DNA from 2 places in the Aquabacterium sp. A08 genome. Region 2 is predicted to be linked to the other one. Evidence: riboswitches for the same ligand, from Rfam matches in the RefSeq annotation. Region 2 holds a riboswitch; the other holds the start of a gene.
The links. Region 2 has a riboswitch for thiamine pyrophosphate ahead of HA630_RS06500 (sodium:solute symporter family transporter). Riboswitches for the same ligand answer to the same signal wherever they lie in the genome.
Positions count from the first base shown of each region.

Region 1: another riboswitch for thiamine pyrophosphate. It lies ahead of thiC (phosphomethylpyrimidine synthase ThiC); the one in region 2 lies ahead of HA630_RS06500 (sodium:solute symporter family transporter).

Region 1 covers NZ_JAAQQT010000550.1:4,784-7,989, reverse strand. Annotated here, with positions in the region: gene nadB (L-aspartate oxidase) at 1-881, shown strand, start outside; gene HA630_RS05100 (YitT family protein) at 966-1,580, opposite strand; TPP riboswitch at 1,648-1,751, shown strand; gene thiC (phosphomethylpyrimidine synthase ThiC) at 1,850-3,206, shown strand, end outside.
Region 2 covers NZ_JAAQQT010000567.1:24,018-27,223, reverse strand. Annotated here, with positions in the region: gene surE (5'/3'-nucleotidase SurE) at 1-508, opposite strand, end outside; gene HA630_RS06505 (NADPH:quinone oxidoreductase family protein) at 649-1,641, shown strand; TPP riboswitch at 1,657-1,773, shown strand; gene HA630_RS06500 (sodium:solute symporter family transporter) at 1,763-3,130, shown strand.

The DNA.
Region 1 (3,206 bases), on a different contig from region 2:
CCACTTGCCTGTACCACCCCAAGGCCAAGAGCTTCCTCATCACCGAGGCGGTGCGCGGCGAAGGCGGCCTGCTGAAATTGCCGGCGCACCTGGGCGGCCACCGCTTCATGCCCGACCACGACCCGCGCGCCGAACTGGCCCCGCGCGACGTGGTGGCCCGCGCCATCGACTTCGAGATGAAAAAGCACGGCCTGGACTGCGTCTACCTCGACATCTCGCACCAGCCGCCCGAGTTCCTGCGCGAGCACTTCCCCAACATCCTGGCGCGCTGCGCCGAGCTGGGCATCGACATCACCCAAGAGCCAATCCCCGTGGTGCCGGCTGCGCACTACACCTGCGGCGGCGTGGTGACCGACCTGAACGCCCGCACCGACCTGCCTGGCCTGTACGTGGTGGGCGAGGCCAGCTGCACCGGCCTGCACGGCGCCAACCGCCTGGCCAGCAACTCGCTGCTGGAGTGCATGGTGTTTGCCCGCGCCGCCGTGCGCGACATGGCGGCCCAGCCCACGGCGGCCATCCCCACCATCCGCCCGTGGGACGACAGCCGCGTCATCGACGCCGACGAGCACGTCGTCATCTCGCACAACTGGGACGAACTGCGCCGCTTCATGTGGGACTACGTGGGCATCGTGCGCACCGACAAGCGGCTGGAACGTGCCGCCCACCGCATCGCGCTGCTCAAGGCCGAAATCCAGGAGTTCTACAAAAGCTTCCACGTCACCCGCGACCTGCTCGAGCTGCGCAACCTGGTGGAAGTGGCCGACCTGATCGTGCGTTGCGCCCAGGCGCGCAAGGAAAGCCGGGGCCTGCACTTCAGCCGCGACCACACCGGCCTGCTGCCAGAGGCATTGCCCACGGTGCTGGACCCGAACGCGGGCTGAAAGCCGCCGGGACGGGCGTGGCCTTGCACCCCTGGGCCCCGTGGCGCCGGTAACGGCGCCCAGGCTGACCGCTCGCGGCGGTGCTCACAGGACGGCGTAACGCCCCGGCTTGTGGTTGATGGCGATGAACAGGTTCATCACCACCGCCGCCAGCACCGACCACGCCACCCGCTCGGGCTCCACCACCGTGAGCGCCAGCAGCACGATGGTGCAATCGATGCCCATTTGCACCTTGCCCGCGCGCCAGCCCTTGGCCCGCTGCAGGTACAGGCTGATGATGGTGGCCCCACCCAAACTGGCGTGGTGCCGCGCCAGGAACAAACAACCCGAACCCAGCAGCAAACCGCCCAGCACGGCGGCGTAGGCCGGATGCAGCCGCTCGATGGCGAACAGCTGCGGCGACCACTGCGTCAACGCCGACAGCAGCGTGATGGCCAAAAAGGTCTTGAGCGTGAACTCGCGCCCCATGCGGCGCCAGGCGAACCAGTAAAACGGCAGGTTGATGAGAAAAAACCACTGCCCCAGCCCCCAACCGGTGGCGTAGTGCAGCACGAAGGCCGCGCCGGCCGTGCCGCCGGTGAGCAAACCGGACTGCGCAAACAAAATCAGCGCCAGCGACACGAACAGCGTGCCGGTGAAGATGGCCTGGGCGTCTTCAAAAACGGTGTGGGTTTGAATGGGTGGGACGGGGTGGGTCATGTCGCGGGTCAGATGCAGGCATCATGCCATGCGCTGCCACGGTGCCAAACGGGTGGGCCGTACAATCCGCACTGCTCCGGGGTGTCCACATGGTGTGGGCTGAGATGGCGATGCCGAACCCGCGAACTTGATCCGGTTCAGACCGGCGGAAGAAGAGCTGTCACATCCCGCGTTGCGTGGACACCCTTGCAGGCCCTTGGCCCGCGTGGGGCCGCGCCGCCGGGGCGACCTTCGGAGCACCCACCCTGCCACCGAAGGAGACACGCCCCGTGAACGCCCCTGCCGACAAATTCCTCGCCACCACCGCCCAGGTGGACCAGGCCGCCATCCAGCCCCTGCCCAATTCCCGCAAGGTGTACGTGGAGAGCTCCCGCCCCGACATCCGCGTGCCCATGCGTGAGATCAGCCAGAGCGACACCCCGGCCAGCTTCGGCGCCGAACCCAACCCGCCCATCTTTGTGTACGACTGCTCCGGCCCCTACACCGACCCGGCCGCGCACATCGACATCCGCCAAGGCCTGCCCGCGCTGCGCCAGAAGTGGATCGAAGAACGCAACGACACCGAGGTGCTGCCCGGCCTGAGCAGCGCCTTCGGGCGCGAGCGCGCCGCCGACCCCAAGCTCGACGCACTGCGCTTCCCCGGCCTGCACCGCCAGCCGCGCCGCGCCCTGCCCGGCACCAACGTGACGCAGATGCACTACGCCCGCCGCGGCATCGTCACGCCCGAGATGGAGTACATCGCCATCCGCGAAAACCTGCGCCGCCGGGAGTACCTGGAATCCCTGAAAACCGCTGGCCCCACCGGCCAGAAAATGGCCGCCATGATCGGCCGCCAGCACCCGGGCCAGCATTTCGGCGCCAGCATCCCGACCGAGATCACGCCCGAGTTCGTGCGCGACGAGGTGGCCCGTGGCCGCGCCATCATCCCCAACAACATCAACCACCCCGAAACCGAGCCGATGGTCATCGGCCGCAACTTCCTGGTGAAGATCAACGCCAACATCGGCAACTCTGCGCTGGGCTCGTCCATCAACGAGGAAGTGGACAAGATGACCTGGGCCATCCGCTGGGGCGGCGACACGGTGATGGACCTGTCCACCGGCAAGAACATCCACGAAACGCGCGAGTGGATCGTGCGCAACTCGCCCGTGCCCATCGGCACCGTGCCCATCTACCAGGCACTGGAAAAGGTCAACGGCAAGGCCGAGGACCTGACATGGGAGATTTTCCGCGACACCCTGATCGAACAGGCCGAGCAGGGCGTGGACTACTTCACCATCCACGCGGGCGTGCTGCTGCGCTACATCCCACTCACGGCCAACCGCATGACGGGCATCGTCAGCCGGGGCGGCTCCATCATGGCCAAGTGGTGCCTGGCGCACCACAAGGAAAGCTTCCTCTACACCCACTTCGAGGACATCTGCGACATCATGAAGGCCTACGACGTGGCCTTCAGCCTGGGCGACGGCCTGCGCCCCGGCTCCATTTACGACGCCAACGACGAAGCCCAGCTGGGCGAACTCAAGACCCTGGGCGAACTCACGCAGATCGCCTGGAAGCACGATGTGCAGGTGATGATCGAAGGCCCCGGCCACGTGCCCATGCACCTGATCAAGGAGAACATGG
Region 2 (3,206 bases):
TCACGTTCAGCAACCAGGGCTGCGACTGGCCGGCGCTGGCGGCCTGGGTGTGCGCCGCCACCGAGGGCGCCAGAAAAGCCACCAACTCCTGCGCCTTGCGGGCGGCGGCATCCAGGTGGCGCCAGCCTTTTTCGGTCTGCGAAAACGCGATGGCGGGCACCCCGAACAGGTAGCCTTCCATGGCCGCGCCCACGGTGCCGGAGTAAATGGTGTCGTCGCCCATGTTGGCGCCGTTGTTGATGCCGGAGACCACCAGGTCGGGCGTGTAGCCCAGCAGGCCGGTCAGGGCGATGTGCACGCAATCGGCCGGGGTGCCGTTGACGTAGCGAAAACCGTTGTGCGCCGTGTGCACATAGAGCGGGGAATGCAGCGTCAGCGCGTTGGATTTGGCGCTGTTGTTGTGTTCCGGGGCCACCACCTCCACCTCGGCGATGTCGCGCAAGGCGTCGTACAGGGCCTGGATGCCGGGGGCCTGGTAGCCGTCGTCGTTGGACAGAAGGATTTTCATCACCGGCCATTGTAGGGGCGCTGCCCGGGCCGTGCCCTGGGCGTGGGCGCACGCGCCCGGTCGCCCCCGGGACAAACCGTGCTGGCCGTAGCACCAAGGCCTGCCTATCATGCGCAACACCCCCATGAGGAGACGACAACATGCACGCTTGGTTGTGTGAGAACCCCGTCGGCGTTGAGGCGCTGGCCTGGAAAGAACTGCCCACGCCCCAGCCCGGCCCGGGCCAGGTGCTGGTGGAAATCAAGGCGGCCAGCCTGAACTTTCCCGATCTGCTCATCGTGCAGAACAAGTACCAGATGAAGCCGCCCCTGCCCTTTGTGCCGGGCTCGGAGTACGCCGGCGTGGTGCGCGCCGTGGGCCCGGACGTGACCCACCTGCAAGCCGGCCAGGCGGTGGCCTGCCTGAGCGGCACCGGCGGTTTCGGCACCCACACCCTGGCCCCGGCGGCGCTGTGCCTGCCCCTGCCCGCGGGCTTCGACCTGGTTGACGCGGCCGCCTTCATCATGACCTACGCCACCTCTTACCACGCGCTGATCGACCGCGGCGCCCTGCAACCCGGCGAAACCGTGCTGGTGCTGGGCGCCGCCGGCGGCGTGGGCACCGCCGCCATCCAGATCGCCAAGCAGGCCGGCGCGCGCGTCATCGCCGCCGCGTCCAGCGCCGACAAGTGCCAGCTGTGCCTGGACGCCGGCGCCGACGCCACGCTGAACTACAGCGAGCACACACCGGACGGCAGCCTGCGCGAGGCCATCAAGCAGCTCACCGATGGCAAAGGCCCCGACGTGGTCTACGACCCGGTGGGCGGCGCCTTCGCCGAACCGGTGTTCCGCTCCATCGCCTGGCGCGGCCGCTACCTGGTCATCGGCTTTGCGGCGGGCCCTATCCCTAGCCTGCCGCTGAACCTGGCGCTGCTCAAGGGCGCGTCCCTCGTCGGCGTGTTCTGGGGCGACTTTGCCAAGCGCGAACCCCAGGCCAACGCCGCCATGATGCAGACGCTGGCACAGTGGTACCTGCAGGGCCAGATCAAACCGGTGCTGGACCAGACGCTGCCCATGCACGAGCTGCAGCGCGCCTACGCGCTGATGGGCAGCCGCCAGGTCAAGGGCAAATTGGTGATGGTCAACCCGGGCTAGAATCCGCGCTTTCAACCCAGTCGCCAGGGGAGTCCCGCAAGGGGCTGAGAGTGCCGCCGGCCAGCGCGCCGGGGCAGACCCTGGAACCTGATCCGGTTCACACCGGCGGAGGAAGCGCGACATGCTGTACGCCACGGTGGCTGCCCTTGGGGCGGCCTTGTTGTTGTTTGTCTGGATCGGTCTGCGCGCGCGCAGCGCCGACGCCAGTCTCGACGAATACGTCACCGCCCGCAATTCGCAGGGGCCCGTGACCTTGGGCCTGTCCTTTTTGGCCTCGGGCCTGGGCGCCTGGATTTTGTTCGCCCCCCCCGAAGTGGGCGCTTTCGTGGGCCCGGTGGCGGTGGCCGGCTACGCCTTGGGGGCCGCCCTGCCCTTTCTGGTGCTGGCCTGGTGTGGGCCGGCCATCCGGCGCTGCCTGCCCCACGGGCGCAGCATCGCCGAATACGCCCAACACCGCTTTGGCACCGGCCTGCGGCTGTGGGTCAGCGCGATTTCGGTGCTGTACATGTTGTGCTTCCTCACGGCCGAGCTGACCGCCATTGGCGCCATCACCGGCATGCTGTCGGGCCTGCCCGGCGCCTGGATGGTGGTGGGCGTGGCCGCGACCACGCTGGCCTACACCGCCTGGGGTGGCCTGCGCGCCAGCCTGGCCACCGACCGCTGGCAGGCCTGGCTGCTGCTGGCCTTGCTGGGCCTGGTGCTGGCGGTGCTGCTGCCCGGCTTGCCCGATGCGCCCCCCGTCACCGCCCCCAGCGCCCCGCCCGAGGTGGCGCTGAGCGTGGCGCTGACGCTGGTGATCGCGGTGACCGCGGCCAACCTGTTCCACCAGGGCTATTGGCAACGCGTCTGGGCGGCGCGGGACGACCGGGCCCTGGCCCAAGGCGCCTGGCTGGGCGGGGCATCCACCGTGCTGGTGGTGGCGGCCATTGGCGCCCTGGGCGTGCTGGCCGCGAGCCGGGGCCTGGACCTGGGCCAGCCACCCATCCCCTTCTTCGCGCTGCTCAAGGGCGCACCGGCCTGGCTGACGCTGCCGGCGCTGCTGTTGGCCGTGGCATTGGTGGCCTCCTCGGTGGACACGCTGCAAAACGGCATCGCATCGCTGGTGGTCACCGCCCGGCCGGGCGTGGCGCTGTCCAGCGCGCGCTGGGCCACGGTGGCGCTGATGGTGCCGGTGGTGCTGGTGGCCTTGCAGGGGCTGTCGGTGCTGCGCCTGTTCCTCATCGCCGACCTGCTGTGCGCCACCGCCGTGGTGCCAGTACTGATGGGCCTGTGGCGCCACACCACCCCGACCGCGGCGGTCGCCGGGGCCTTGGCCGGCGTGGTGGGGGCGGTGCTGCCGGGCTGGGTCAGCACCGGCAGCCTGGCCCAAGGCCTGCTGGCCGCCAGCTTCCCCGGCAGCATCCCCACGCTGGCGCCGTTCGCCGGGGCGTTGGTGGCGTCCAGCCTGGTGTGCGGCGCGCTCAGTGTGCTGCGCAAGCCAGCCGCCTGAGGCCCTACCGAACCGGGCCACCGCTCATGGAGCCGTCTGCAGGCGATTGCAGACCGGCTCGGCCCCCATGGTGTCG